One region of the Paenibacillus medicaginis genome, then DNA from elsewhere that is predicted to be linked to it. Evidence: riboswitches for the same ligand, from Rfam matches in the RefSeq annotation. Region 1 holds a riboswitch; the other holds the start of a gene.

Evidence for each region. Region 1 has a riboswitch for glycine ahead of sdaAB (L-serine ammonia-lyase, iron-sulfur-dependent subunit beta). Riboswitches for the same ligand answer to the same signal wherever they lie in the genome.
Region 2: linked by a shared signal. The riboswitch ahead of gcvT (glycine cleavage system aminomethyltransferase GcvT) and the one ahead of sdaAB (L-serine ammonia-lyase, iron-sulfur-dependent subunit beta) in region 1 are both predicted to bind glycine.

What each region holds. Positions count from the first base shown of each region.
Region 1 covers NZ_JBHIRY010000019.1:91,726-107,784, forward strand. Annotated here, with positions in the region: gene ACE5LO_RS18210 (sensor histidine kinase) at 1-621, shown strand, start outside; gene ACE5LO_RS18215 (response regulator) at 618-1,274, shown strand; gene ACE5LO_RS18220 (copper resistance protein CopC) at 1,515-3,224, shown strand; gene ACE5LO_RS18225 (YcnI family copper-binding membrane protein) at 3,310-4,047, shown strand; gene ACE5LO_RS18230 (DUF445 domain-containing protein) at 4,832-6,109, opposite strand; gene ACE5LO_RS18235 (cupin domain-containing protein) at 6,310-6,771, opposite strand; gene ACE5LO_RS18240 (amino acid ABC transporter ATP-binding protein) at 7,162-7,890, shown strand; gene ACE5LO_RS18245 (ABC transporter substrate-binding protein) at 7,920-8,765, shown strand; gene ACE5LO_RS18250 (amino acid ABC transporter permease) at 8,838-9,497, shown strand; gene ACE5LO_RS18255 (amino acid ABC transporter permease) at 9,513-10,163, shown strand; glycine riboswitch at 10,247-10,359, shown strand; glycine riboswitch at 10,363-10,445, shown strand; gene sdaAB (L-serine ammonia-lyase, iron-sulfur-dependent subunit beta) at 10,533-11,219, shown strand; gene sdaAA (L-serine ammonia-lyase, iron-sulfur-dependent, subunit alpha) at 11,246-12,154, shown strand; gene ACE5LO_RS18270 (Ig-like domain-containing protein) at 12,268-15,132, opposite strand; gene ACE5LO_RS18275 (response regulator) at 15,221-16,059, opposite strand, start outside.
Region 2 covers NZ_JBHIRY010000018.1:68,425-84,483, forward strand. Annotated here, with positions in the region: gene ptsP (phosphoenolpyruvate--protein phosphotransferase) at 1-150, shown strand, start outside; gene ACE5LO_RS17615 (class I SAM-dependent methyltransferase) at 1,078-1,863, shown strand; gene gcvPB (aminomethyl-transferring glycine dehydrogenase subunit GcvPB) at 2,155-3,621, opposite strand; gene gcvPA (aminomethyl-transferring glycine dehydrogenase subunit GcvPA) at 3,618-4,973, opposite strand; gene gcvT (glycine cleavage system aminomethyltransferase GcvT) at 5,014-6,114, opposite strand; glycine riboswitch at 6,206-6,299, opposite strand; glycine riboswitch at 6,300-6,419, opposite strand; gene gcvH (glycine cleavage system protein GcvH) at 6,770-7,165, shown strand; gene ACE5LO_RS17640 (PTS mannitol transporter subunit IIBC) at 7,719-9,176, shown strand; gene ACE5LO_RS17645 (BglG family transcription antiterminator) at 9,256-11,334, shown strand; gene ACE5LO_RS17650 (PTS mannitol transporter subunit IIA) at 11,331-11,765, shown strand; gene ACE5LO_RS17655 (mannitol-1-phosphate 5-dehydrogenase) at 11,762-12,907, shown strand; gene pulA (type I pullulanase) at 13,265-15,670, shown strand; gene ACE5LO_RS17665 (50S ribosomal protein L25) at 15,869-16,059, shown strand, end outside.

The sequences.
Region 1 (16,059 bases):
ACCAAGGATGTGCTGCAGGCCCGGGAAATGCTTGCGCGGGAGCTGCATGACGGCATTGCCCAGTCGCTGTTTCTGCTGTCCGTCAAAATCGATAAAGCCGAACGCAGCATCGGCTCCGCTGCGGATTCATCGCATTGGAGCGGGATCCGCAAAACACTGCATGAGGTGGACCGATATGTCCGGCAGTCCATTTCCAATCTGCGTGATCTTCCGCCCCATTCGGACCGGGCGGCACTTCCCTCGATGCTGCAGCGGGTCAGAGACACAGCCGATGATGTCTACCCCCAGGCTGACGTGGAGTGGGACATGGCCGATGAAGCCTTGACGGCCCGTGAACAGGCCGAGCTGCTCGCTTGCATCCGGGAAGCGCTGCTGAACGCCCGCAAGCATGCCCAGGCCAGCCTGATCAGCATCCATGGAACGCCAGCAGGGCAGCAGGGCTGGAGGATGCTTGTTGAAGACAATGGCCGTGGCTTTGAGGGCGACCCGTTGGACAGGGCGGACAGGTACGGGCTGCGCATTACGAGGGAACGCGCAGAACAAATGGGATGGACGTTCACATTTGAACGGCGCAACGGCAGGACCGTAATGGAGATTTCCAAAGGAGGGCAAGTCAATTGAACAGGACAAGGGTGCTGGTCGCGGACGATTCAGCCCACGCACGGGAGGCGATCTCCGATATTCTGGCGGAAGACGGGGCTTTTGAAATCATCGGGGAAGCTTCCGGCGGAGAACAGGCTCTCCGCATGACAGAGGAGCTGATGCCGGATTTGATTCTGATGGATATTCGCATGCCGGATATGGACGGGCTGGAGGCCACTGGACTGATCAAGATGCGTTTTCCGTACGTAAAGATCGTAATCATCACCGTATCCGACGATGCGGCCCATTTATTCGAGGCGCTGAAGCGGGGGGCGCAAGGCTATCTGCTGAAAAACCTGTCTCCCTCCACCTGGCTGGAATACTTGCGGGCTGTAGTCAGTGATGAAGCGCCGCTGAGCCAGGAACTGGCTTACCGTATTTTGCAGGAATTCCCGGCTCCTCCGAAGCAGACGGCAGCAGGTCAGAGCCTGACCCCCCGCGAGCGGGAAATTCTGAACTGGGTGGCGTCCGGACAGACGAACAAGGAAATCGGGGAAGGGCTGGGCATCTCGGAGCAGACCGTCAAAAATCATCTCAAAAACATTCTTCATAAATTGCAGCTCGAAAACCGCGTCCAGCTTACACGTTACGCCCTGGAACAGGGACTGGTCGACCGGCAGCCGCGCAAATAAGCAGACAGGCACAGATACCCGTGCCTGTCTTTTAATTGTATTATTTGTAAATCATATGAATAGTTAAGCAAATAAAGTATACTTCTCAGCTTTCATGTGATATTTTTCATACTTCTGTCAAATTTCCGCGCTCAATTTTCCTGTAATATAGCCCATTGTGGGGATGTCCCCATTCCTTGCGAAATACTATAATGATCACTCATCAAGATTACTTATTGAAACATGTTCCGGAGGTGCCTTATGAACCGCAGCATCCGAGCCGTGCTGAGAGCCGGCTTTACAAGTCTTGGTCTGGCGCTGCTTTTCCTGTTCCCACATATGGCTTGGGCTCACGCTTCGCTTGTGGACTCCAATCCTGCCGCCAATGAGGTGCTCAGCGAGCCGCCTGCCGACATCGAGATGACCTTCAGCGAGCATTTGCAGCCTGCGTTTCTGTCCGTACAGGTGAGGGGCGCTAACGGTTCGAGAGTGGATACAGGAGACGCAGCGCTGTCCCCCGGCGATGCTGCGGTGGTTACTGCCAGCTTGAAGACCGGTATTCCCGACGGCGTTTATACCATAACCTGGCGAGTGCTGTCCGCTGACGGACACCCTATTCAAGGGGTTATTCCTTTCCAGGTCGGCACTGCAGGCGAGATGCCGGGCGGAACCGGATCTGCCACTCCTTCTCCCCCGGCCCGCCCTGACCTTGTTGCCGTACGCTGGCTGCTCTATGCGGGTTTGTCCCTGTTATTCGGGCTGCTGTGCTTCCGTCTTTACGTGTGGCGCAGCCATAACGAGAGCAACAGTTCCTGGCTGGAGGCGGGAGCGGCTCGCTTGCAGGCGCTGATCTGGACAGGCTTTGCCATAACCACCGCAGCGGTATTGGTCAGTCTGCCCTTGCAGGTCTCCTGGGATGCCGGGGTGCCGGTAGCCCGTGCCTTTTCCCCGGCGTTGATCGGTGAAGCCCTGCAGTTCACAACCGCAGGCAAGGTCTGGTTTGTCCAGGTCATGATTTTGCTGCTGCTCAGCGTGCTGCTGCTGTATGCTTTCGACCATGCCCAGCCTGAGCGCAGGCGGCTGTTGTGGTCCCATACGGCGGTCATCCTGATCCTCGGTATCATGCTGGCCAAAGCCTTCACAGGCCATGCGGCGGCGGCTCCGATCCCGGCTTTGACCATCACCGCCGATTTCGTTCATCTGGCAGCCGCCTCCTTCTGGATTGGCGCGCTCGCTGCCATGATCCTGTACTTGCCGGCAGCCACTCGGCAGCTTCCCGCCACGGAGAGCGGACGCGTCCGGAACGAGACGATGCGGCGGTTTGCCGGGTGGGGCATGACGGCGGCGGCAGTTCTGCTGGCGACAGGCATTTATACCGCCCTGGTGCATCTGCCTTCACTTGGCGCGCTCATCACAACAGGCTATGGTTATACGCTGCTTGGCAAAACAGCGCTGCTGATCGTCATGCTTGCCTTCGCCGCTTACCAGTTCCTGCGAGCCCGCCAGTCAGACGGTCGTACGCAGAACGGAGCCGCGATCCGCTGGGAGCTCTCCACCGGCATGCTCGTGCTGCTGCTGGCCGCGCTGCTTACCCATCTGTCCCCTACTGCAGGGGCAGAGACTGAGGCGGAAAACGGCTCTTTCCGGCAGACAGCAGCAGCAGGCAGCTATACGGTCGAGCTGTCCGTTGATCCGACCAGGGTAGGCAGCAGCAGCTTCCAGGTCTGGATCCGCGACACTGGCGAGCAGCCTGTTGCGGACATTCAGCAGATAACGCTGACACTGACACCTGAAGCTGATGGCAGCCAAAACCAAAGCCAGGAAATTGTGATTCCCGGCAAGTCTGCCCAACCGTTCGACGCTAAGGGCTTGCTTGCTGCCCCAGGCACCTGGACCGTTAAGGTGCATGCCCTGACCGGGTCCCTCGATTCCATCGATGCCGACTTCGAGCTGCCTGTTGCCGGCCCGTAACATGCTTATGGAAAGCCGACTGTACCATTCAGGGCTTCAAGGCAGCCGCAGCCCGAAATTATTTTAAAAGGAGTAAAAAAAACTGATGAATACAAACAATCGTTCCTTCAAAAAGAAATTGATGAAATTATCCTCCGCCTTTTCCGCTGCTGTGACGGGGGCGCTGTTGTTCGCCGGTATTGCCAGCGCGCATGTCACCGTCTCCCCTGCCGTCTCGCAGCCGGAAGCTTGGGAGACCTATACGATCAAGGTGCCTGTCGAAAAAGATGTGGCCACCACGAAGGTAGCCCTTAAAATTCCGGAGGGCGTGGAGTTCAAGCAGTATGAGCCCATTCCTGGCTGGAAGGTCAGCACAACCGCTGGTGACTCCGGCACCGTCAAAACCGTAACCTGGACCGCTGAAGGGGAAGGAATTCTGGCCGGCCAGTACCAGCGGTTCAGCTTTGTGGCCGTGAATCCATCCGCAGAAGCGAAAGTCGCCTGGGATGCCTTCCAGTATTATGCGGATGGAAGCATTGTCGAATGGACCGGTGATGAAGGGTCCGACCTCCCTCATTCCGTGACGACCGTGACTGCTGACCCCGCAGCAGCGCCGGAGCAAAGCGGGCACAGCGATGCCAAAACAGGACACAACGGCGCACCTGGTGCAGCAGATACCAATGAAGGAGAACAGACCGCCACTGACAACAGCTCTGCTGCCTCACAAGCCGCCCCGGCTGCATCAGCCTCTTCCGGTGTGCAAACCGCCACACTTGTGATCAGCATCGCCGCCCTCTTGTTATCCGCCGCGGCCCTCCTGCGTGCGTTAAAAAGCCGGAGATAACGGGGGAAAACGGAGATCTACTACTGGGGTGGACGCTGAATCAAAGCAGACAGCTTTTTTCCAGCTTTCTTGCAAGAAGAGGATGATCCCCTCAGAGTCTAGTAGTCAGAGTGAGATAGGTATCTATAGATGTGGTGTCTATAAAAGGTGTGGTGTCTGGTGTCCGTTACCTGGTGTGTGGTGTGTGGTGTGTGGTGCCTGGTGCCCGGTGCTTGGTGCCTCTCCATACAGCCTTGCACGATTATCCCTTTTGCTCAGAATGCGGAGGGTGGAGGTTCGGAGGGCCTAGGGGAAGGAATAAAGAGAAACGAGACAAAAGAGTGATAAGAATAAAAGAGACGGCTCAAATGGGATATCCGGTTTGAAACTGGAACACACGTTTGGCATAATAAAAAAAGAACTTATGCTCGTGTATTATAGATTCGGGGGTACAGGCATGCTCGTGCCTCATTTGATCCGTTATTTACTTTAACGTGCCTAAAATGTATTTTTTCGGTTCCTGGTTTTCTGTTTTTCTGTGCCTGATCCAACGGGATAATCGTGCAAAGCCCCTGAACAGCGAGTATCACATGTCTTGCCACGATCGGCTGGCAGCTTGACTGTCAAGCACTAGAAGGGGTTTCGAATTCCTCAGAACCTAGTAGCTACAAAGGCTGAAGTGGATTCGGGCTCTGTGAAAGTTGAGTAATTAAGCCCACTTAGTATTAAATCTGGCTGCAAAAAAAGGACCTCTTTCCCACTTAATAGTGAGATTTGAGGTCCTTTGACTTTGATCTATCCCAAATCACCAAATAGGTGATTCTACCAGCATACGAATTCCCGTAAGCACGATGCCGATCAAGAACCCGGTCAGCGCCCCGTTGATACGAATCCACTGCAGATCCTGCCCCAGCTTGTCCTCCATAAGCGTGATCAGTGTGGCGTTATCCATCTTCTCCACATTTTCTCTGACCAGATCGCCGATCCGGCCGTGATTCTTCTCCACCAGACTGGTAATAGCCGAGATAATCTGCTCATTTAGCCTGTCAAGCAGTTCCTCGTGCTTGCGCAAATCCTCAAGCAGCCGTGCACACAGCGGAAAAATATGAGCCTGCACATAAGCCCCATCCTCCATATAGACCAGCAGGCGGCTGCGCAGCTCCTCCAGCTTGCCCAGCACCATTTCTTCGCCCTTCCAGGAGGCGGCCTGTTCATTTTTCCAATCATTCAGTCTGGTATGAACCGCGCTGTCCGACGCCAGCTTCTCAATCTGTCCCTGCAAGCCTGTCAGCAAAGCAGAGCGACGCGGATGATGCTCCATCTGCAGCTCATCTATTCTTGCCAGCAAAAACTGCCGGATCATTTCCCCCATACGCTCCTCATTGAGGTAACCAAGAAACGCATTGACCGCGAACTGCATTAGTCCGTGCAACTGCAAGCCTGAAATGGCCTGCATGCCCATCGTTCCCAGCGTCATGATGGACTCTGGCTTCCTCAGCCAGGATTCCGCCTGCTCAAGCGCATAATCCAGTGCCTTGTGGTCATAGCCGTGTTCCAATGTCTTGTTTGCCAGCGATTCAAGCAGTTGCCCTGCATCCAGGGAAGTCATCTGCCTGCGGATCTCCTCCGTAATGACTGGGGCGATACTGTCCAGCGGTAGCCGGCTCACCAGCCGTTTCGCCAGTGTATCGATGGCCTCGGCCGCCTTAGGGGATGCAAGCGCCTGCTCCGCCCCGCCAAGCAGCATTTCCGCGAGCCGGATATCCCTGATTTTGGCTGCGATGCTTTCTTTGTTCAACAAATTATTTTCCACCGTGCCCACCAGCGCATCTGTCAGCTTGCCCCGGTTTTTGGGGAGAAGTGCCGTATGCGGGATTGGAATGCCCAGCGGATGGCGGAACAGTGCCGTAACGGCGAACCAGTCCGCCAGACCGCCAACCATTCCGGCCTCAAATGCGCCTGCCAACAGACGGACAGCGCCGTACTGCTGAAACGGAAGGGATGCTGCAAATCCTGCCCCCATTATGACTAACGACCAGGTGGCCGCTTTCTTGGTCTGTCTTCTCTGTTTCGGTTTTGCCATGATTTATCCTCCAAACAATGCCCCTCTGACTGAATTACCCTTTGGCACCATATTATCACCGTACGGCAAAAATCCCAAACAGTAGCCTTCATAAACCGTCACCATTCTACAGCAATAAAAATCTGCCAATGACAAAAAAGGACCTGCCGCCGGTCACCAGACCGTGCGTCAGCCCCTTTTTCCAACTACGGATCACATGCTCATTCCTGCGGACGGGAATACAGCTTGAAATCATCAAAGTGGAAGCCCGGCGCAACCACACAAGTAACAAGCACCGGCTCATCGCCGAGCGGACGGGCTGTCTGCCACACACCACCTGGAACAAGCGCCTGCGGAGACTCTCCCTTCTCCACATCAGCGCCTACAATAATGACAGTTTCTTCGCCAGGCTCTACGCCGCTGCCCCCCAGCTTCAGCTCGATCGGACTCCCGCTGTGGTACAGCCAGAGCTCATCAGAGTGCACCACATGCCACTCGGAGAATTCACCGGGATGAAGCAGAAAATACGTTGAGGACGCAGCAAAGCGGGGGCCGGAATACACGTCCGGCAGCACCGGTTTCGGAATTTGAAAATTGGCCTTCCACATCTCCTTGTACCATCCGCCTTCGGGATGCGGTTCCATATGTAATGCCGCCACCAGCGGGGAAACAGGTTTGCTCATCATCATTACCTTCCTTTATTAAAAATATTGCCTTATTCAAACAAAGACGCTCCCTCTACTGTAAGACACTTACATACATTTGTCACGCAGCAGTCGTGAAATACTATATTCCCTTTACGATATGCTTATGCCTCCATATCTATATGGCTTATGCTTCCATATTTATATGCTTATGCTTCCATATCTTAATCTTGTGTTATCTTTCTTCACAAAAAATCTTGAAATTCCCATAATATCATTGTATCATGAATTATCTATCTTTATCGTGTTCTATTAGCTAACATAACAAAAATGTGTTTATTTTACAGCTACGATGTTAAAATGGAGGCATAGACACTAGCTACTGGCTACTGAACTTAGAGCTTAAGCACAGACAAAGGGGGGCTCGTTCTGATTCAGTTTCGGAACGTCAACAAATATTACGGCAGCTTTCAAGTTCTGAAAGACATCAACCTGACGATTGAAGAAGGCCAGGTCGTTGTGATTATTGGCCCTTCCGGTTCCGGTAAGAGTACACTGCTTCGCTGCATGAACCGTCTGGAGACGATTTCCAGCGGCGAGCTGATCGTCAACGGTGTGCAGCTTCATGACAAGAAAGTGGACATCAACAAGTTCCGCCGCAACATCGGCATGGTTTTCCAGCACTTCAACCTTTATCCTCATAAGCGGGTCATTGACAACATCGTGCTTGCTCCGACGAAGGTTCTCGGTGTGACTAAATCGGAAGCCGCCGCGACAGCCATGACTTATCTGAAGCGGGTTGGCATTGAAGACAAGGCACAGAGCTATCCTTCACAGCTGTCCGGAGGACAGCAGCAGCGTGTCGCCATCGCACGGGGGCTAGCCATGAAACCCCAGGTCATGCTGTTTGATGAGCCGACGTCGGCACTCGACCCCGAGACGATTGGTGAAGTGCTTGATGTGATGCGTTCTCTTGCCCATGATGGCATGACGATGGTGATTGTCACCCATGAGATGGGCTTTGCCCGCGAGGTTGCCGACAGGGTCATTTTTATGGATCAGGGTCAGATTCTGGAAGACAGTACGCCGGCCGAGTTTTTTGCCGAGCCGCGTGAAGAACGTGCACGCACGTTCCTTAGCCGTTTGATCAACCACTAAATATAAAGCTTTGAAAGGGGTTCAATCTTATGAAAAAAGGTTTGAAATGGAATGCGCTTTTGCTGCTCGTCCTCTCTTTCGCTCTCGTTCTTGCCGCATGCGGCAACAATGCTTCATCCGGCACCAACACCGGCTCTTCCGGTGAATCCGGCGGCAAAGCGCAAAGCGCGCTGGATGCCATCAAGGAACGCGGCAAGCTCGTTGTCGGTGTAAAGAGCGACACCAAGCTTTTCGGTCTGAAAAACACCGGCACCGGTGAAATCGAAGGCTTCGACGTGGATATCGCAAAAGCGATCGCAAAGCACATTTTGGGTGACGAATCCAAGATTGAACTGAAAGAAGTAACCTCCAAGACCCGCATTCCCCTCCTGCAAAACGGCGAAATCGACATGATCGTCGCAACGATGACGATTACGGAAGAACGCAAGCAGCAGGTTGACTTCAGCGACGTATATTTTGAAGCAGGCCAATCCCTGCTCGTTCCGAAGGGAAGCCCGATTACCGGCGTAGATTCTTTGACTAAAGGCACAACCGTGCTCGCCGTTAAAGGCTCCACCTCCGTAAAAAATATCAGGGAAAAGGCTCCGGAAGCCGAAGTGCTTGAATTTGAAAACTATCAGGATGCCTTCAACGCGCTCAAAGCCAATAAAGGCGACACCCTGACAACAGACAACGCCATTCTGCTCGGAATGCAGCAGCAGGACCCGAACTTCGAGCTGGTAGGCGGCAACTTCACGGACGAACCCTACGGCATCGCAGTGAAGAAAGGCTCCAGCGATCTGCTGCAGGCGGTCAACGATACGCTGGCTGACCTGAAGTCAAGCGGTGATTATGACAAACTGTATGAGCAGTGGCTTGGCGTTAAACCTGAATAAAAGAATGGCGGAAGGAGCCGCAGCAGCGTGCTCCTTCTTGCTTGCCATCGGTTAACGGAGGTGTGATCCGACATGCTAACTTTTGACGTTAATGTCCTGTTCAATTATTGGGACTTGTACATGGAAGGCTTCCTGAACACCATCAAGGTCAGCCTGATTGCTCTTGTGGCAAGCTTTCTGCTTGGCGCCTTGATTGCCATTTTCCGGATAGCACCCTTCAAACCACTGAATTGGCTTGGTACCGTTTATGTGGAAATCTTCCGGAATATCCCGCTGTTGATCACAGTCTATATTTTCTATCTGGGTCTCGGTCCTCTTGGCATCAACCTTGACGGTTTTGCTTCTGGCACTATTGGATTGTCCATTTATACCGCCGCTTATATAGCGGAAGCCATACGGGCGGGCATTCAGACAGTGCCCAAAGGCCAGATGGAAGCCGGCCGCTCGTCCGGCTTGACGTACAATCAGACGATGATCCATATCATTCTACCGCAGGCCATCAAGATCGCGCTGCCGGCCATGGGCAATCAGTTCATTAACCTGTTCAAGAACTCATCCATTCTCGCTGTCGTGGCCGCCGCAGATTTGATGCTGATGTCCGACCGGATCAATTCGGAGACATTTTTGCCTGTCAGCGTTTATGCGTTCACCGCTGTATTATATCTGGTCGTCACCCTTCCGCTCAGCTTTGTCATGCTGTACATGGAAAAACGGCTGGCCAGAACAACTTAAGGAGGGAAGCCACTTATGGATTTTGCTGGATTATTTTCCGGGCCTAACGTCAAATTTATACTGCAGGGCTTCCTCCTTACGTTGGAAGTCGGCATCTGGTCCATTGCCATCAGCACAATCGCGGGTATTATCTTCGGGGTTCTGCGTTATACTCGAATCCCCGTGATCTCGCAGGCTGCTGCCACCCTTATTGACCTGATCCGCAACCTGCCGCTGCTGCTCATCATTTATTTCCTGTTCCTCGTCCTCAAGCCGCTCGGATTTGATGTCGAATTGAAATGGTCCGCCATCATCGGCTTGTCCATTTTCGAAGGCGCCATGATTGCCGAGGTGGTGCGCAGTGGCCTGAAATCGGTCGATAAGGGGCAGATTGAAGCTGCAAGGTCGTCCGGTTTGAATTACACGCAGACCTTGTGGCATATCATTCTTCCGCAGGGCCTGCGGCGCATGATACCGCCCCTGGTCAGCCAGTACATTTCATTGATGAAGGATACTTCACTGGCGGTCATCATCTCGCTGCCTGAACTGACGCACAGCGCACAAATTGCCGGTGCCCAGAATCAGTCGTACGTTATTCCGGCCCTGCTGTTTGCGGCGTTCCTGTACTTTGCTGTAAACTATAGCATGTCGCTGATTGCCAGGAAGCTGGAAGTGCGGACCCACTGAGCAACTATGGGCCAGTGAGCATTGACACGCTGGCGGCCATCCTTTACTCTTAATTTGAATCATTGAACTGAATACCGCCGCGGATGAAGCTGACGGGAGAGACCTGATCCACGGAGGATACAGGGCACCGAAGGAGCAAGCTGCACGGCACCCGGCCGGCAGTTAATCTCTCAGGTACATGTACCGCCAGCCGACGCAGCTCTGGAGAGAGCATTTTTGAAGCCACCCAAGGGGTAAGACGGGCCAGTGCCTGTCGGAAACTCTCAGGTACAAAGGACAGAGACAAGGGACTATTCCTTGTTCTGTCCTTTTTTGTGCTTACATATTACGTAAGTAAATGAATACTGCACCAGATCAGGAGGAATGGATATGCGCTTCAAGGATGTGTTCTCCATCATTGGCCCGGCCATGACGGGCCCGTCAAGCTCGCATACCGCCGGTGCCGTTCGTCTTGGCCGCATGGCCCGGCACTGGCTCGGTGGAGTGCCTGAGCAGGCCAAAATGACGCTGTACGGCTCTTTTGCAGATACTTACAAAGGGCATGGCACGGATCTGGCCCTGCTGAGCGGTTTGCTTGATTACGATACCGATGATGCCCGCATTCCCGATGCCGAGCAGTGGGCGGAGCAGGCCGGGATGACATTTGAGTTTGTTGCCAGCAGCCTCCCCGCTCCTCATCCCAATACCGTCCGCTTTGAACTGCAGCGCGGCGGCGAACAGCGCACGCTGCTCGGTTCATCCATTGGCGGGGGAAATATAAATGTACAGCAGCTCAATGAGTTCCGTGTCAATTTGACGGGCGAGCTTCCGGCCTTGATCCTGCTTCATTCCGACAAGCCTGGCATGCTCGGGGCTGTAACCTCCGGGCTCGGGGCCGCCAGCGTCAATATCGCTTATATGCATGTGGACCGCAAAGGGCGGGACGGCGAGGCTTTAACCGCAATTGAGACGGACAGCGCTGTCCCTGAACAGGTCATCACGCAGCTGCAGTCATTAGCCCATATGTACGAAGTAAGAAAGATCGATATCCGCAACAAAAACAGGCGTCTGCCATAAATGCCAATAAAGGAGCAAAATAAGCGATGCGTTTCAGTCATCTTCACGAAATCAGCAAAATCTGCCGGCAAGAGTCCAAGACCATCAGCACTTTAATGATCGAAGAACAATCCCGGGAGACGGACACCCCTGCCCAGGACGTGATCAGCCAGATGACCGACTATTACGAGGTGATGAAGGAAGCCGTGCGCCGCGGCCAGACAGAGAATACCGTATCACGCAGCGGCTTAACGGGCGGAGACGGCAAACGGGTGGCGGATTATCTGCGGTCAGGTGAAACCTGCTCAGGAGATGCCTCAGCCCTCGCCATGGCCTATGCCCTTTCCGTCTCTGAGGTAAATGCCTCGATGGGTCGTATTGTCGCTACACCAACAGCCGGCTCCTGCGGTGTCATTCCCGGGGTATTCATCAGCGCCCAGGAGCGATTCGGATGGTCGGATGAGCACATGGTGCGCGGTCTCTTCGCGGCGGGAGCCATCGGTTACGTGATCGCCAACAATTCATTTATCTCCGGCGCCGAAGGAGGCTGTCAGGCCGAGATCGGCTCCGCCATTGGCATGGCCGCAGGCGCCATGGTCGAGCTGCGCGGCGGCACCCCGGAGCAGGCGGTTCATGCGGTCGGCCTTGCCTTGAAAAATACGCTGGGTCTCATCTGCGATCCTGTAGCCGGCCTCGTCGAAATCCCCTGTATCGTCCGCAACGGACTCGGGGCGGTGACGGCTCTGGCTGCGGCTGATATGGCACTGGCAGGCGTACGCAGCGCCATTCCATCGGATGAAGTCATTGATGTCATGCTTGAAGTCGGCAGCGCCATGCCTGTCAAGCACCGGGAGACCGCCAAGGGCGGCCTTGCCCAGACCCCGACGGGCCGACGGATGACAGAATCACTAGCCGGCAGCCGCAAGGCAGAGGCAGGGGCAGGGGATAAAAGTTAGTTCCGTTCTTGATTCAGCAACGTTCAGCAACGTACCTCACCCGCCATCGTGCAGTATAACGGAAAAAGGCCGTTCCCGTTTCACCGGGAGCGGCCTTTCTGCTCATAAACCCATTATTTTTCTGTTACATTGACAACAACCTTGGCTGTCTTGCCGGCAAACTTCAGCGTGACGGTGGTTTTCCCTTTGCTGATGCCTTTAATCCCTCCGTCTTTAGCTGTAGCCACCAGAATTCTGGAGGAGGTCCATACTCCTTTTTTCGTTACATCCCCCTCTGTGCCGTCCACATACGTAGCCGTTCCGGCCAGTTGCACCTGCTGGCCGACAGTAAGGTTCAACAATACCTCGCTGGTCTCAAGGTATTTCAGCGCATCCACCGTAACCGGCACTTTGACCGTCTTACCACCGTATTTTGCCGTAATACTGGTCTTGCCGTATCCGGTTGCCGTTACGGTGCCGCCCTTCACAGTGGCTACCTTGTAGCTGCCTGTTGTCCATTCGGCTTTGTCCGTCACGTCGATGGTCGAACCGTCGCTTAGTGTGGCTGTAACTTTAATATTATCCGTTTCACCCGTTTTCAGTGAAAGGGTAACTTCGGATGCTGATATTTTTGTGGCCGTGTCTACGTAAACCGTTATGGTTACCTTTTGACCGCCATATTTTGCCGTAATATTCGCTTTGCCTTTTTTATATGCGGTGACATTACCGTTCTTGACGGAAGCAATCGCCGCACTGCTTGAAGACCATTCCGCGTCTTTCGTTACATTTCTTGTATCGCCCTTCGAATTCGTTGCTGTGAGCGTAATCAGTTGGGGGGCATCTCCTGCCGACATGACAATCAGAATTTTATCGGCCTCAAGCTCAGCAGCAAGGCCCACTTCCACTTTAACGGTCGCTTTCAGACTTCCATAGGTAGCCGTTACAGTGGCTTCACCCTCAGCCATGCCTGTGATCAAGCCTGAAGAATCAACCGTCGCAGCTTTAGCGCTGCTTGTGGTCCATTCCGCTTCATTGGTCACATCTTCCGTGGTTCCATCTTTGTAAGTTACCGTGAGCTGTTGCTGGTACGTATCATCAATATCGAGAACGAGTGATTTGGATTTCACTTCCAGCTTTGCAGGCTCGCCAACTGTGACGGTAACTGTGGCTGTTTTGCCGTTGTAGGTTGCGGTAATGACCGCAGTTCCTTTTTTGTAAGCCGTCAGCTTGCCCTGGTTCACATATACAATACTATCATTATCGGATGTCCAGGTTGTACTATCGGTTACAACTTCCGTCGATCCGTCTGTATAAGTTACTTTGGCTGTCAATTGAACCGGTTTCCCGTTCTCAGACATGGAAATTTTCGAGCTGCCGATGTCCAAATGGGATGCTGTCTCCACATTGACGGTGATGGTAGCCGTTTTACCGCCATATGCCGCTGTAATCGTAGCGGTCCCGGAGCTATATGCCGTAATCAGTCCACCGTCAGACACAGAGGCAACGGCTTCGTTGCTCGATGTCCAGGCAGCCTGGCTTGTAACATCGGTTTCGTTTTCATCCTTCAATACAGGCTGATGGGTGCCTTTGACAGCCAGATAGACTGCGGACTTGTCCACGCTCAGCGTGTTGACTTGGCCCACCTTTACAGGCAGGGTTGCCGTCTGTGTGCCATAACTTGCCGTAATTGTCGTCGTCCCTGCACTATACCCGATCACGAAGCCGTCCTTCACATCTGCTACGGACGGGCTGCTGGACGAGTAAGAAGCGCTTGCTGTCACATTTTTACGGGTACCGTCCGCAAATGTCGCGGTCAGCTCCAGCTGCTGCTTCCCGCCAACGGAATCAAGAATGACCTGGCCCTGACTAAAGTCAAGATAGCGGGCAACCTCCACACTTACCTTGACTGTTGCCGTTTTATCGCCGTATTTGGCAGTGATCGTAGCTACTCCTGCTTTGTTGGCTGTGACCTTGCCCTTATACACGCTGGCAATGCTCTCATCACTTGATGTCCACTGAGCGTCAGCGGTAATATCCTTGGCCGCAGCCTCAGGATAAGATGCGGTCAATTTAAGCTGCTTCTCTCCGCCAATCCCGAGGAACAGATCCTCATTGTCCACGGTCAGCTTGCTTGTTTTCTCGACCGTTACGTTGATAGTGGCTGTCTTGGTTCCGTACTCGGCTGTAATGACTGCGGTCCCCTGTTTATAAGGTGTAATGCTGCCTTTCAGCACATCGGCCACCGCTTCATCACTGGAGGACCACTCGGCAGCAGCAGTTACGTCCTCGGTTGTTCCGTCAGGAAAAGTAGCGGTCAACGTGACTGTCTCCGAACCCTCGCTAAGCAAAAGGGAGACATCCGTGGTGCTTGGTGTAATGCGCTTCACCACATCCACAGTTACCTCTACCGAAACGGTCTGCTTGCCGTATACGCCGGTAATGGTTGCCTTACCGGCCCCAATACCTGTCACTGCGCCATTCACGACCGTAGCGACAGCCGGGCTGCTGGATGTCCATTCCGCCTGATTAGCCACCTTATTGTCTGTCGTATTATCACTGTAAGTGGCTGTGAGTGTAATTTGTTCAGATGCTCCCTTGCGAATATTCAGGCTCGTTACATCTGCGGTCAAAGCTTTTACGTTCTTGGTGACTGTAATGGAAGCCGATTGGGAAAATGCTTTGCCGTCCCCGTCCTTGAAAATGGCAACGATCGTTGCTGTTCCCACCGACTTGGCGGTAACTGTACCGTTATATACGGAAGCAATGGAAGTGTCATCACTTGTCCAATCAGCATTAATCGTTACGTCCGAGGTTTTGGCATCGCTATATACGGCTGTAGCGTTCAGCTTTAACGTCTCGCCAACCATCAGCTGGGCACTGTTCGCTGAGAGAACAATTTTCGAAACAGTTGTACTTGCAGCCCATGCCGGTGCGGCACCAACGATCAACAGCAGGAAGGACAGCATGATCGCGAGCGGTTTGGTCAAACGGTTCCTCAAATGATTTACCTCCGATATATGTGTATTCTTTAAACTTCATAAGTTCATATATCGGTAGATGCTGGGAAAAAATTAAGATACTTTAGTCCTATTTTGACATACCTATTCTATATTCCGTCGGAGTCATGCCGCACTTGCGGCGGAATACCTGCGTAAAATGCCTGACATCATGATACCCGATCCGGTCGGCAATATCGGCCAGCTTCAACTGGGGATCAAGCAGCAGCTTTTTGGCCTGTTCCATGCGCAGGCTGATGACATAATCCTTGTAGCCCTGGCCGGTCTTCTGTTTGAACAGCTGGCTGAAATAGACGGGATTCAGGAATACAACCGATGCTACTCCCTCAAGAGACAAGTCCTCTGTATAGTGGGCACGAATATATTGCAGCGCCACATCCACCGTATGAATCCCCTCCTTCAGCGATTCATCTCCGCCGGATACCAGGCTGCCCTCCAATGAACTGCGCAGCGCCGCGACCGCATCGGGAATGCCCGCAAAATCATGATGCGGTCCGGAAACCGCCGCCTGAAAGGGCAGCTTCAAATATCTCCGCAAATGCTCCTTCAACTGGCTGATCAGCCTGCTTGCTTCCGATTCATCCTGAAGGCGGGCGATGCCGAGCAGGCTATACCGGTCCAGGCTGACGACAAAGCCATGACCGGCCGTGTCCAGCAGCTCGGAGAGCACATTTTCAACAATAAAATGCTCCAGATGATTCTTTCGCTGCACTGCCTCCATCCCAACCATAAAAAGGTGGAATTGCGGATAATTCTGCACGAAAGGGCGAATATCCAGCTTGCCCGTATCCAGACCGAGCGCGTAGCGCTGAAATACGGCTTCTCTCAGGTAGCCCAGACTGGATTTCAGCAGCTTGCCTTCCTTCATTCTCTCCGATTCGGCCTGTACTTCTCCTGCCAGCGTCTCCA
Region 2 (16,059 bases), on a different contig from region 1:
GAATTCAGTATGAGTGCGACCTCTATCCTGCCTGCCCGCAGCCAGATTTCCAAGCTGTCCCGCACGGACATGGAGAAGCTGGCCGCTCAGGCATTGAACATGCAGACAGCCGAAGAGGTTGTTGCATTGGTTCAAAGCATTGAAGGGTAAAATTTTATCCGTTTTTTTCAAGGTTTATCTTTTTCCAAAACATACTCATGCTGAGTCCTTCAGCGGCCGGTACCTTAAGGGGTACCGGTTTTTTTCGTTGGACGTGCCTGGATTCTTCTTCCGATCGCTGGGGCGTACCCGGATTCTTCTTCCGATCGCTGTTATCCCCGGATTTCCTGATTAGATTGGACAGTTGAAGAAATCCGGGGATAAAGGCGAACGCTTCGCTTCTCCAGAAGAATTCCGAGCACTTGGCAGGGTAGTACCCCTTGAACGCTTCACCCGTTCAAGGTATTTCTTGTGGGCTAATTCACAGAGGAAAAAATAAAACATGAAGAACGAAAAATACAGAACGTAAAACACAGACCGAAAAACCGAAGACTGAGAACTTAAAAGACCGAAAAAGAAAAAGGCCCCCTTTGCGGACCGTAGAGCCACTATTTCTTGAGTTTAGATGATTTTGTCTATGTTTTCGGACACCACAGATCTTATCCGGCAAGATTTAAGGGGAATGGACTGGAAAATGTGCGAATAAGTGCATCTCTGTCCGTTGGAAGGTGAAATCAGCGGGATTTAGCAGAAATAAGGGCTTTCCGGTCCGAGTTCGTACAACGCCGAGTGGGGATAAGAACAATATGTTGGACTTAAAAGTAAGTTTTTAAATGGAGGACTCATAACCTATTTTTTTACATATACAAGGGCGCAAATGGAAGATTTTTTTCAAATACAAGTCTGTAGAGGTTAACTCCCTATATTTTTCTTGCCAGACGTGATTGATATTCGTTATATTTTCTGGGAGTCTGCTGGTATCGTGTTCCTGACCTTACTTACAACCAAGCATGCTCGAAAAATACCGATCCCTGATTCATCTCACTTGTCGGCCTAGTTTAAGTGTATAGAAACTACAAAGTTTAAGGGGATGATAATATGCCCATTGATTTTCATTCTGAAAGGAACCGTTTCACTTATGCTAGTCGAGAAGTGGATGCCAGTTGGCTTAAGAAAATTAAAGATCTTGTGGAAGTTAGCGGTAAGAGAGCCTTGGATCTAGCCTGTGGGGGTGGTATTTATAGTAAAGGCTTGGTGCAATTAGGTGCTAGTCATGTTACCGGTCTAGACTTCTCGAAAGAGGTTATCGCAGGTGCTCGAGTCAATTGCCAGGGCATTGAAAATGTCGAGTTTGTTGAAGGCAACGTGTTTGATACCGGCTTACCGGATGAAGAATATGATTTGATTCTGCAAAGAGCTTTGATTCATCATCTGGATGAAGCGGGTGTGAAGCAGTGCTTATTAGAATGCAAGCGTTTACTGCGCAAAGGTGGAGTGTTGATCATCCAGAACCGCACACCAGAAGACTGTTTGCTGCCGGGGAGCAATACCCACATCCGCGGTTACTTTTTTGAGCGTTATCCGAAGTTATCATTTAAGGAGGTTAAACGCCGTTATCCAAGTGATGTGGTGATGAATAATTTGCGGGATGCGGGCTTTACAAAAGTGGAAGAACATATGCTTTGGGAGACTCGGAAAATTTACTATGAACCTGAACAACTGTCAAACGACTTGCTTCAACGAACGGGTCGCTCTTTGCTGCATGAGCTGACCGACGAGGAGCTTGCTAATCTCGTAAGCTATATTGAACTACATTTGCTGTGGCAGGTTAACTCGCCGATTATTGAAAAGGACAGATGGACTATTTGGAGAGCGGTAAAGTAGAGAAAAAAGAGAAAGACGGCTATACGCAATTCATGTCCGAAATCCGAAAGGAAAGTATCCATCCAGTGCGCATGTCTAATAGAGGAAAGTAAGAAAGGGTTGCCATTCCCTCAAAAGATCATCGTTTGCAGATATAACGAAAAATGTACTTCGTTTATCAGGAATTTAGAAAATGCTTAGTTCGCGGAACGTTCCAGAATGCTCAGAATGGCTTTAAACGTCTCAGATCATGAAAAAAGTGGGGGTCCAAGTCCGCAGACCTTGGGACCCCCACTTAATGAAGCTATAGCATTAACTGCAGGCGCAGTTCAAAACAGGCTTGCGTGCGGCGGTGGTTTCATCGAGACGTGTGACCGTTGTGGTGTATGGGGCGTTCAGCACCAGCTCGGGATTTTCCTCTGCCTCCTTGGCAATGCGGATCATCGTATCAATAAAGCCGTCCAGCGTTTCTTTGCTTTCCGTTTCGGTCGGCTCAATCATAATGCATTCTTCCACATTCAGCGGGAAGTATATAGTCGGCGGATGATAACCGAAATCGAGCAGTCGTTTGGCGACATCGAGGGTGCGGACGCCAAATTTTTTCAGGCCACGGCCGGACATGACAAATTCATGCTTGCAGACACCCGGATACGGAATCTCGTAGTAAGGCGCCAGCCGGTGCATCATATAATTGGCATTCAGTACAGCGTTTTCCGATACGGCACGCAGGCCCTCCGGTCCGTAGGTGCGGATATACGCATAGGCACGGACGAGAATGCCAAAGTTGCCGTAGTATGCTTTGACACGGCCGATGGAATCGGCCTGCTCTGTATCCCAGCTGTACGTCTCATCCTCGTTTTTGACGACAAGCGGTTTTGGCAGAAACGGAATGAGCAGCTTTTTGACACCGACCGGACCGGCTCCCGGGCCGCCACCGCCGTGTGGGGTGCTCATCGTTTTGTGCAGATTCAAATGCACGACATCAAAGCCCATGTCCCCCGGACGGGTAATGCCCATAATGGCGTTGGAGTTGGCCCCATCGTAATAGAGCAGTCCACCAGCTTCATGCACAATCTCCGCAATCTCCGTGATTTGCTCTTCGAACAGTCCAAGGGTATTCGGATTCGTCAGCATAAGAGCAGCGGTGTCGCTGCCAACGGCGGCGCGCAGAGCGTCCAGGTCAACAAGTCCCCTGGCGGTTGATGGAATCGTGACCGTCTCAAATCCGGCAACTGTAGCGCTCGCCGGATTCGTTCCGTGCGAGGAATCAGGCACAATCACTTTGCTGCGGCGCTCGCCGCGGCTTTCATGATAAGCGCGGATCATCATCAGGCCGGTCCACTCTCCGTGGGCTCCGGCAGCAGGCTGCAGCGTGACGGCATCCATGCCAGTAAGTCCGGCCAAATCGTTTTGCAGTGTGTGCAACAGCTCAAGTGCACCCTGAATGCTTTCTTCCGGCTGATAAGGATGGATTTTCGCCAGTCCGGAATAACGCGCAACGTCTTCGTTGACTTTCGGATTGTATTTCATCGTACAGGAGCCAAGCGGATAAAAACCGTTATCCACCCCGAAGTTGCGGCGGGACAACTCGGTATAATGACGGATGACGTCCACCTCATAGACTTCCGGCAGCGCCGCAGGTTCGCTGCGCAGCAGCCCGGAAGGAATGAGCTCGTCAGTGGGACGGCGGGGCACATCACATGCGGGCAGCGAATATGCGATACGGCCCGGATGGCTCAATTCAAAAATCAGCGGCATATCATGTTCGGATTGAGTCATAGTAGTTCCTCCAGCACCGATGCGAATTGGTCAATCTCTTCTTTGGTTCTTTGTTCCGTTACGGCGATCAGCATGTGGTTCTTGTATTCTTCGTAGTCTCTGCCCAGATCATAACCGCCGATAAAACCGGCATCCAGCAAACGGGATTGCAAGGTCTGCATATCTGTATCCCCCGGCAGGACGAGCACGAACTCATTAAAAGTTGGGGAAGTAAACGCCGTCTTTACTCCAGGCAGGGATGTGAGACGTTCAAGAGCGTACCGGCTCTTATGCAGATTCAGCTCAGCCACCTCAATCATTCCGTTTCTGCCCATGACGGACATATAGACGGACGCGGAGAGTGCAAGCAGCGCCTGGTTGGAGCAAATATTTGACGTCGCTTTTTCGCGGCGGATATGCTGCTCACGGGCCTGAAGGGTAAGGACAAAGCCGCGTTTGCCGTTGTGGTCCTTCGTTTGGCCGACGATTCTTCCCGGAATGCGGCGCATATGCTCCTGGGATACGGCGAAATAACCGCAGGTTGGTCCGCCGAGCGAAGAGGAGATGCCAAGCGGCTGCGCATCGCCTACTACAATATCGGCTCCCAGCTTACCCGGCGCTTCAAGCAGCCCGAGCGAGAGCGGATTGGAACTGACCACCAGCAGACCCTTCTGCGCATGAATTAAATCGGCCATTGGCCGGATATTTTCAATAGAGCCGAAGAAATTGGGGTTCTGCACGAGCACGGCGGCGGTATCCTCAGTTACTGCTGCTGCGAGCGCTTCGGGATCGGTCACGCCGTTTTTGCAGCCCACTTCCACAATTTCCAGATTGAGGCCGTGTGCGTAAGTGTTCAGCACTTGACGCGCCTCCGGATGAACGGAGCGGGATACGACGATTCGTTTGCGGCGTGTGGCGGCTGCCGCCAGATTGCCTGCTTCGGCCAGCGCGGTTGCGCCGTCATACATACTGGCATTGGCTACCGCCATGCCGGTAAGCTCACATATATAGGATTGAAATTCAAAAATGGCCTGCAGCTCGCCCTGGCTAACTTCCGGCTGATAAGGGGTATATGCGGTGTAAAATTCCGAGCGGGAAATGACATGATTGATCACGGACGGAATATGGTGATCATAGATGCCTGCGCCCAGAAAGCTGGCATGGGTTTCGCTGCTGGCATTTCTGCCGGCCAGTGCCGACATATGACGGGTCAGAGCCCGCTCATCCAGCCTCGAAGAAACGGGAAGCTCATCCCGGAAACGAATTTTTTCGGGAATATCCTTGAACAGGTCCTCAATGCTGTCTGCGCCGACTGTGCGAAGCATCTCGGCGCGATCCTGCTCGGTCATCGGTAAGTATCTGTGCTGATTCATGACTGCGCTCCTCTCAATATCCGGTCTGTTCCAATTATCTCTATTTTGTGCGTTTGTAGAACGGTGCCTTGACTACCTCGGCTTTGAGGCGTTTGCCCCGGATTTCCACCTCAACCTGTGTGCCAAGCTGGGCAAAGCGGCTGTCAATCAGCGCAAGCCCTAGATTCCGCTTCAGAGTAGGGGACTGTGTGCCTGTCGTCACTTCGCCAATCTGCTCCGATTCTAAGAATACCGGGTAATGTGAACGTGGAATGCCGCGGTCCAGCATTTCCAGACCGACGAGCTTGCGGGGAGTCCCTTGCTCCTTCTGCGCAAGCAGCGCTTCCTGTCCGATAAACGACCCTTTGTCTAGCTTCACGAAAAAGCCCAGTCCCGCCTCCAGCGGGGAAATCGTCGCAGACAGCTCCTGGCCGTACAGCGGCAGCTTTGCTTCAAATCGAAGCGTATCCCGCGCTCCCAGCCCGGCGGGCACCAGCCCGTGGGATTCACCAGCCTGCATCAACCCCTGCCAGATCAACGGGGCATCCTCGGCACGGCAGTAGATCTCGAAGCCGTCTTCTCCCGTATATCCCGTGCGGGATACAAGCGCGGAAGCGCCGAATAAGCCGGCGTGTTCAATAAAGCGGAAGGAGCCGAGCGAAACGACGTTGCTATCTACGGCTACGGTAAGGATAGTGGCGGCTGCAGGACCCTGAAGGGCGAGCAGCGCAGTTTGATCCGATACATTCTCCATTTGCGCATCATCCGGTTTATGCTGCTGCAGCCATTCCCAATCCTTTGCGATATTAGAGGCATTTACGACGAGCATATAGGAATCAACGCCGCGTTTGTAAACAAGCAGGTCGTCTACGACTCCTCCATCCGGATAACACATCAGCGTATACTGGGCCTGCCCGTCTTCAAGTTTGGAAACATCGTTGGTAGTTACGCTCTGCAGGAAGCTTTCGGCTCCTGTACCTGTAACGTTGAATTCTCCCATATGGGAGACATCGAACAGTCCGGCACGTTCCCGTACGGCCTCGTGCTCCTTTTGGATGCCGCTGAACTGGACAGGCAGCTCCCAGCCGCCAAAATCAATACAGCGCACGCCGGAATATCCGGCATACAGCGGGTACAGCGGTGTTCTTTTCAATGCAGTCAACACAATTCACCTCGCACAAGAGTTGGCAGAGCTTATGAAAAAGCAAAAAAGGACAGGCCAAAGAACGGTGCATGGCTGCTCAGCCATGCTATTCTTCAGCTCTGTCCTTGATACCTGAGAGTTGCCCTGCGTGATTACAGGTTTCCCCTTGGGTGACCCGCTGCCGCGGATTCTCTCCAGAGTCGCGTCCGGTAAAGGTCCTTTTGCCTGAGAGATTCACCGTTTGTCGGCTTACTCCTTCGGCGTTACCTGCTGATTCCGCGGGTGCAAGGCAAACACGGGTCTGGTTCACCCTTCATGCTGCAGCCCGCTCGGGCCTGTTCAGATGCCGCCTTGGCGCATCATTTTCCCGGAATGTCGGTAATCTCTCCCTATACGTTCATCCGCTATTTAATCTATAACCATTAATACGCGATCACCGGAAATATGTCAATAAATTTGTCATATTTTCAGGCCTGATTACAAAATGTAAGCAGTTTCTCTTCCTAAAGTGCTTCTATCCGGAAAAAAATACGAGGTTTTCTGTAAGCTATATTGACATTTAAATCTTGCTTGGCTTAATCTTACGTTGAAAACGAGAAGTTGCAAAGAACAGTTTAAGGGAACAATGAAGTGTTTTATGGCGTGAAATTCCAGTGGAAATGGAGCGGTATACATGAGCGAAGTTAAAGAAAACTATTTGTACAGCGAAGAGCATGAGTGGGTAAAAATTACAGATGAAGGAACCTTGCTTGTTGGCATATCCGATTTCGCGCAGCATCAGCTTGGCGACATTGTGTTTGTCGAGCTGCCGGGGGAAGGAGCATCTCTGGAAGCCGGTGCAAGCGTAGGCACGATCGAGTCGGTAAAAACCGTATCTGACCTGTATGCACCGTTAAGCGGCACGGTGATTAAAGTGAACGAGTCGCTGCAGGACTCGCCGGAACTGGTCAACAGCTCGCCATACGAGGATGGCTGGATGCTTGAAATCCGGGTGGATGGCGACGTTAATGACGCGGTGAGCAAGCTGCTGAGTGCAGAGGGGTACAGTCGTCTTGTGGAAGAAGCTTAATGAAACATCCACTCTAAAATAGGATATTTGTCCTATTTACGACTTTTTTCGAGAAAATCGCATAAAGTGTATACAAGCGTATATTTGTTTTTGCAAGTATGTTCTATAAGCATGGCAGCCTGATACCTACATGAGGGATACAGCAGTCATGCTTTTTTGCCGTTTGTCCGAAAAAAATTGGAGCAAAGACATCATGTTCAGGGGAATTACGGTTAATACCGGGGAAATCAGTTTATATTAAGGTTAGGCCATATTCATAACCACGCATGGATACATGAGACTTTAGTCGTGTGAGAAATTGAGCTTGGCATAAGGTCCCAAACCCCTCTGAAAATCTTAAATTTAAATTTTGTCATCAACGTTGATGACGAAACTGCATTTTCATTTTATTGATGAAGATACCGTTTTCAATTAGGATGAAGTAAGCAAAAGGATATGAGGCCTTTTACCTAAGGGTTTGACAAAATCACAAAAAGCGACAAATCACTTCGTTTTAGTAGCGAATTTTGACGAATCCTTGTTGAGGTTTCAATACATTGAGGAGGTTTTTTACATGAGTTCAGTGGACGCTAAGTCCGGAAGCGGCGGAGGCTTGCGCGTTGGAGTGCAAAAATTCGGACGCTTCCTGAGCGGCATGGTTATGCCAAACATGGGCGCATTTATCGCCTGGGGCTTGATTACGGCCCTCTTTATTCCAACAGGCTGGTTCCCGAATGAAACGTTCGGAGCATTGGTTGGCCCAATGATCACGTACCTGCTGCCGCTGTTAATCGGTTACACGGGCGGTACAATGGTACACGGGCAGCGCGGCGGCGTGGTCGGCGCGATCATGACCATCGGTGTCATTGTCGGCGCGGACATTCCGATGTTCCTTGGCGCGATGGCAGCAGGCCCGTTCGGTGCCTGGGTGATCAAACAATTTGACAAAGCTGTTGAAGGCAAAATTAAATCCGGTTTCGAGATGCTGGTTAACAACTTCTCTGCCGGTATTATCGGCGGGGCGCTTGCACTGCTTGCGCATACCATTATTGGTCCGGTTATTGAAGCGATCAGCAGCGTGTTATCTGCTGGCGTTCAGTTCTTGATGGATGCAGGACTGCTGCCACTCGTCAACTTGCTCATTGAGCCGGGTAAAGTATTGTTCCTGAACAACGCTATTAACCATGGGATTTTGACACCACTTGCAACCGAGCAGGCTTCACAGATGGGCAAATCCATTTTGTTCATGCTGGAGTCCAACCCTGGACCGGGTATTGGTATTCTGCTTGCATACTGCTTCCTGGGCCGCGGGACGGCTAGAGCTTCTGCTCCAGGCGCAGCGATCATTCATTTCTTTGGCGGTATTCATGAGATCTACTTCCCGTACATTCTGATGAGACCGATTCTGATCCTGGCTGCAATGGCCGGCGGTGTTGCGGGTACGTTTACGTTCATGATTACAGGCGCAGGTCTGGTAGCAGCTCCTTCGCCAGGCAGTATCTTTGCTTACTTCCTTATGACGCCAAAAGGCGGTTATCTGCCGATGCTGGCAGGTGTTGTTGTAGCAGCGGTTGTCTCCTTTGTCATTGCTGCGATTTTGCTGAAGACAGGCAAACAGACAGATGAGAGCCTGGAAGATGCAGCAGATCGCATGAAAGAAATGAAGAACCAAGGAAAAACGGGTAATGCAGCCGTGGCAGCCGATAACCGTGAAGCGGATCGTGCGGCAGCAGTAGCTTCCAGCAATGTGAAAACAGATGTCAATAAAATCGTATTCTCCTGTGATGCGGGTATGGGATCAAGCGCAATGGGTGCATCCATCCTCCGCAAGAAAATGAAGGAGGCCGGCGTGGATGTGGTTGTAACGAACACGGCAATCAGCGAAATTCCGCAGGACGCAGACATCGTTATTACACAGAAGACGCTGACTGACCGTGCCAAAACGGTTGCGCCGAAGGCGGAGCATATTTCCATCGACAACTTCCTGAAGAGTCCTGAATATGAGGAATTGGTTGAACGTCTGAAAAAATAAATCTTAATTGCCTTTCGGCAAAGCTTTTTCAGGTCAATGGCACAGGCAGTTCAAGGGCGAATCGGGAGGGACGGGTATCATGAATATTACCAAACGACAAAGCGAAATTCTTGAATTCCTGCTGCAGCAGACGAAAGAGGTGACTGCGGGCGACATTGCCGCCCGCATCAATGTCAGCACGAGAACCGTTCTGCGCGAGCTGAGCGCGGTGGAGAAATGGCTGGAGCCCAACGGGGTCAGGCTGGAGAAAAAATCCGGGATCGGAATCCATTTGGATGCCGATCCCTCTCGGCTTTTCCAGCTTCGTCAGCAGCTTTTCCGTTCGGAATCGGTAGAGTATTCAGCAGAAGAAAGAAAAATTTACAGCTTATGTATACTGCTGGATGACAGAGAGCCGATCAAGCTGCTGTCGCTGGCGGCTGATTTAAAGGTAACGGTCGCGACTGTCAGCCATGATCTTGACGAGCTGCAGTCCTGGATCGAGAAGCATGGGCTTACCCTTGTGCGCAGGCGCGGTTACGGTGTGCGGATCACAGGCAGGGAATCCGACATCAGGCGGGCTATTTCCGAGCTGGGGCTGGAGCATCTGGATGAATCCGATTTGTTCGGAAGGGATTTGTCCAGACATTCATCCCATGCCATGGATAAACTGATGGAACTGATCGGCAGAGATGTGATGCTGACGGTGGAGAACGCCTTGTGGCAGCCGAATGAAAAATGGCTGGAAAACATGGTAGAGAGCAAATACATGGAGCTGCTGATTCAGCTTTCCGTAGCCATCGCCCGCATCCGGCGAGGATTTGCGGCCAAGCAGCCGGAATCGGAGCTGATCCTGGGGACTCATGAAGAAGAGGATAAGGTCCGCGCGGCGATGGTGGAGCGCATTTGCGCCGAACTGTCGGTTGCGCTGTCCCTTCACTTTACGGAGCAGGAGAAAAAATATTTCAGACATCTGTTCCGCTCCGCCGAGGACCGCTCGACAAGGCTGCTGCCGCTGGATGATCTGGTGCTGCTGGAAATAGTGAATGAGCTGATCCGCCGGGTGGAGGAAAACGCAGGTGTGCATTTTGGAGAGGATCGCCTCCTGCGTGAAGGTCTGATTGCCCATGTCGAGCCGGTCATTAAACGGCTGAAAGAAGGGAATGACATCCGTAATCCGCTGCTGCAGCAGATCCGCAAGGATTATGCCGAACTGTTCGAAGCGGTCAAGGAGGCCGTATCGGGCATGATCGAGCTGAATGTGCCTGATGAAGAAGTGGGATTTCTGGTCATGCACTTCGGCGCTTCCATTGAGCGGCTGCGCCAGCTGCAGCGGGAGGTGCGTGCCATTGTGGTATGCACCAGCGGAATCGGATCTTCCAGACTACTGGCCACCCGGCTGGCGAAGGAGCTTCCGCAAATCAGGATTGTGGACCGGGCCTCGTGGTTCGAGGCGGCCCGTATTCCCAAGGAGGATTACGATCTGGTCATTTCGACCGTCGATCTGCCGCTTGAGAGGGACCGTTATCTGAAAATCAGTCCACTGCTGACGCAGGAGGAGAGTGACCGCCTGCGTCATTTTATCCAGAACATAACACTCAAGAAAGTCAGCGGCAGGCAAAGGCAGACCGTGGAACCGAACCAGGGATTGGGGTGGCTGGTCGGGTTGAAGGACAGTCTGCAGGAGATTGTGCGGATCGTGCAGAATTTTCATGTCTATCCACTGGATAACCATGGAATGGATATGAATGAAGTTTTGTATGCCATGTGCATTTCCGAGGTCGGACGGGGAACCGTGAATGATCCGGAAGCCGTGGCTGAGCTTCTGGCCGAACGAGAGCAGCAAGGCAGCCAGGTGATTCCAGATACACCGCTGGCCTTGTTCCATACACGCAGCAGACACATCCGCACGCCTTCGCTATCGCTCTACAGGCTGAACGAGCCGCTGCAGTTGGAAGGAGCACAAGAAGCAGTAAAGCAGGTGCTGTTAATGCTGGGTCCACGCGAGCTGTCCAAGGAAAGCCTGGAGGTACTCAGTGAAATCAGCGCGCTGCTGCTTCAGGGAGAGATGATTACACTGCTGGAGAACGGAAGCCGGGATGAGATCACCAGCTATATGGCGGATGAACTGGCCGATTTTTTCCGCAGTAAACTAGAGACAGGGAGGACCATACAATGAGCATCATGTCCACAGACAAAGTAAAATTGAACGCAACAGCGAATGACAAATACGAGGCGATCCGCATGGCGGGCCAAATCCTGCTGGATGCCGGTCACATTACGGAAGCATACATCGACAAAATGATCGAGCGTGAAGAAATCGTGTCCACCTATGTAGGTAACGGACTGGCGATTCCGCACGGAACGAAAGAATCCAAGGAATTCATCAACTCTACAGGCATCTCCATTATCCAGTTCCCGCAGGGTGTGGATTTTAATGGGGAGAATGCATATATGGTGATCGGCATCGCGGCACAGGGAGGAGAACACATGGAGATTCTGACCGGAATCGCTGTGGTATGCTCCGAGGAAGAGAATATGGACAAACTGCGCAATGCCACAAGTGCACAGGAAATTATCGACCTGTTTGAAAGCGAGATGGAACTATGAGAGCGGTCCACTTCGGAGCAGGCAACATCGGACGCGGATTTATCGGATTGCTGCTGTCGCGCGCCGGATATGAAGTGATTTTCTCTGATGTCAACGATACACTCGTGTCCGAGCTGTGCAGCCGCAAGCAGTATACCGTGGAATTGGCCAATGATGCCAAGGACACGGAAACCGTAACTAATGTAACCGCCATTGACGGAAAAAATGTGGATGAGGTAGCCAGCGCTGTAGCCTCTGCGGATTTGGTGACGACAGCGGTGGGCGTTAATATTCTGAAGCATATCGCGCCGGGAATTGCCAAAGGCATCACACAGCGGATTGCAGACGGGGCATCCCCGCTGCATGTGATCGCATGTGAAAATGCCATCGGTGGCAGCGCGCAGCTGAAAGAGCATGTATTTGCCCTGCTGGAAGGGGATGTGCGTGCGAAAGCGGAGGCTTCCGTATATTTCCCGAACGCGGCGGTAGACCGGATCGTACCGATCCAGCACCACGAGGATCCGCTGCATGTGCAGGTGGAACCTTTTTACGAATGGGTGGTTGACCGTTCCCAAATGGCTCCGGACCATGCAGAAATTGAAGGTGTGCTGTATGTGGATAATCTGGAGCCGTACATTGAGCGCAAACTGTTTACCGTAAACACAGGGCACTGTGTTGCGGCTTATCTCGGTTATGTGGCAGGCTTCGAAACGATCCAGGCGGCCATTGCCGATGAGAACGTGGTCGCTTCTGTGCGCGGAGCGCTGGAAGAGACCGGAGCCGTGCTGGTCAAACGCTTCGGATTTGATCAGGCGGAGCATGATCAATATATCAGCAAAATTTTGGACCGTTTCCGCAACCCGAACCTGACCGATGAAGTCACCCGTGTAGGCCGCTCGCCGCTGCGGAAGCTGTCGCCGAACGACCGTCTCGTTCGTCCGGCCCTGCAAGCCCATGAATACGGCATTAACCCGGATCATCTGGCCCTTGGCATGGCGGCTGCCTGCAAATTCAACGTTAGCGAGGACCCTGAAGCCGTAGAACTGCAGGAAGCGATCCGTACTGAAGGATTGGCTGCCGCAATCACCCGTTATACGTCGATTCCGCAGGATCATCCTGTACATCACCAAATTTTGCAGCAGTATGAGAAATTAAACGCTTAATCTTATATTAACTGAGCAGAAAAGCATTCAGGCCCTTCATACGCCTGGGTGCTTTTTGTTTTTATACACATATGTGACTGTAAGCTTGGCGCCGGTACTCCAAGCCGGACTATAGCAGCAATGCCTGCTGTGGCATAGAATATAAGGAAGAGTATAATCCCCTCTTCGATATGCGGCTGACTAATAGCGGCAGGAAATAAGTCCGTTATATCTGATATATTTATTGGCGTGAAGGTATACAAAAGAGGTTCAGGAAGCATAAATGGTAGTAGTGGTCAATGGACAGATTCGGTTTATCGGAGTAATATGTGATTCCAAAGCGAGTATGATAGCGCTGTATTGAAAATGATGGTGGTGATGCAGGTGGGAAATGAAGCATCTCTCATTCCGGTCTACAACGGCCGGGACCTTGGTTTGACCTATACGAAGGATGATTGTCTTTTTAACATATGGGCTCCCACGGCGGAGCATGTCACTCTGGCTTTGTATGAAGATGCAGGTGAATATGATGAGCATGGAAATGTGACGGATCATAGCGGTGGCCGCGAGTTTCCGCTGACCCGGAATGAATATGGCGTGTGGTCGTTGAAGCTGCAGGGGGATTGGAACGGCTATTTTTATATGTACCTCGTCACTTTGCCGGGCAGAGAGCCACATTATGCTGCTGATCCATACAGCATCGCCGTTTCCGCTAACGGACAGCGGTCCGCCATTGTCGATCTGGCTGAGACCGACCCCGCAGGCTGGGAAAATGACGTTCGGCCCCACCATGGGGAACCGCTGGATGCTGTCATATATGAGCTGCATGTGCGGGATTTTTCCTCCGATCCGGAAGCTCCCTATGGGGGCGGGCGCGGAGGCTTTCGGGCCTTCCTGCAAACCGGGCTGAAGGACACGCAGGGCAACAGCATCGGCATTGATCATTTGCAGGAGCTGGGTGTTACGCATGTGCATTTGATGCCGGTGCCGGATTACAAGACGGTGAATGAGCTGGCCGTGGCTGCGGGGGACCGCTCAGTCTATAATTGGGGTTATGATCCGCAGCATTACAACGTGCCTGAAGGCTCTTATGCCAGCGATCCCGCGGACCCGGCCGCAAGAATCCGCGAATTCAAGCAGGTGGTACAGACACTTCATGCCGCAGGCATCGGCGTCATTATGGATGTGGTGTACAATCATACATTTTCTGTTGATGACGGGCCATTTGAACCGATTGTTCCCGGTTATTTTTACCGCACCGACGAGCAGGGCAGGCTGACGAACGGTTCGGGGGTAGGCAACGAGCTGGCAACCGAGCGGCCGATGGTCCGCAAGTTTATCAAGGATTCGCTGCGGTTTTGGGCCGAGGAGTATCATGTGGATGGCTTCCGTTTTGACCTGCTCGGTCTGATCGATACGCCTACAGTTGAGGAGTTCACGAAAGAGCTGCGCAGCGAGGTATTTCCTGGCATGATGATTTACGGGGAGCCCTGGACCGGCGGAGATTCGCCTCTGCAACACAAAACGCTTAAAGGAGCGCAGCGCGGCAAAGGCTTTGCTGTGTTCAACGATAATTTCCGCAATGCGATTAAAGGTGACAGCGACGGCTGGGGCACTGGCTTTGCCACCGGCGCCTGGGGCAAGGAAGATGATGTGGTGCAGGGTATCCGCGGGGCTATTTACGATTTTACCGAGGTGCCTTCTGAAACGATCAACTATGTGACTGCCCACGATAATCTGAATTTGTGGGATAAAATCATTACAACCCGTCATATGCGTCATGCCTGTTCTTTTCCCGAGTGGAACCAGGGGATGCCAGCAGACGGGCGGAGTGCGGCAGAGGCGGTGGAATCCGCGGATCCATACCACCGGGTTAATGGGGATGATTTGCTGAAGGAAGAGTCGGTGCGCCGCTCTCTGCTGGCCAACAGCATGGTCCTCACCTCCCAGGGCATTCCGTTTATCCATGCTGGCGATGAATTGCTGCGCTCCAAGTATGGGGATCATAACAGCTACCGCAGCGGAGATGAAGTCAATGCGATCCGCTGGGGCAATAAAGCCCGCTTTTTGCCGGTGTTCCGCTATTACCAAGGGCTGATTGCGCTGCGGCGCAGCCATCCCGCTTTCCGTATGAGGACCCGGGAGCAGGTGGAACGGCATCTCGAAATTTTACGCGCCTCCGATCATGTGGTCGCTTTTCGGCTGCATGGATATGCCAACGGGGACGATTGGAGAAATATAGTGGTGATTTATAACGGGTCAGACCGGGATGAAACGATGTTTTTGCCTGACGATTCGGAACGGTGGCATATTGTCGTTAATGATTGCCAGGCAGGCGCGGAAACACTTTCCATCGCGGAGGGCGATAGGGTAACAATCCCCCGTTGGTCCATGATGGTGCTGCATGATGATGCGGATGATGCGCTTTCCGATGAGGGTGGAAATACGGGCAGCAAAATGCCGGGAGCGGGAGAGCAAACCGGGCATTTCCGTACAGTCGAGATGTACTATCAGCGTACGGATGGACAGTATGAAGGGTGGAATGTCTGGGTTTGGGGAACCGGCGTACAGGATGGGCATGTACCGCTCACGATGATCGGGGAGGGACTGGCTGTAGCTCGTATCCGGGTAGCTCCGCATGTGCGAAAAATCGGGTATATTTTCAGATTGAACCAGTGGGAGGACAAGGATATCGATATGGACCGCTATCTGGAGCTTGGTGGCGGGAACGAGACGGTCCAGGTCATCATTCGCAGCGGAACGGTGACGGTACAGGCGGTATGACAGGGTGCGGAACAGTGAAGACGCTTTTGTCTCTTTCAGGAGAGAAAGCGTCTTTTTTTGCATAAAATGTGTCAATGATCCGTAAAATGGTTAAGGTATATTTATGGGCTTCTTTTGCTTGCAGTCTTGCCGCTGTGGCAGTCGGCCCGAATATAAGGCACAGCCACTTGTGAAGAGAACCTGGGGAGGTTATGTACTATGGCTAACGGCAATAAAAGCAATCAACTGACGGCGGAGCCGAGAACGGAGACGAAGGGCTCGGAACTGCGCAAGCTGAGATTGAATGGCCGTATTCCAGCGGTCGTGTATGGCTCCGATATGGAGGGGACTCCGGTAAGTGTGGATGCCAAGGAATTCAAGAAATTGATCCGGACGGGACGTACGGAAAT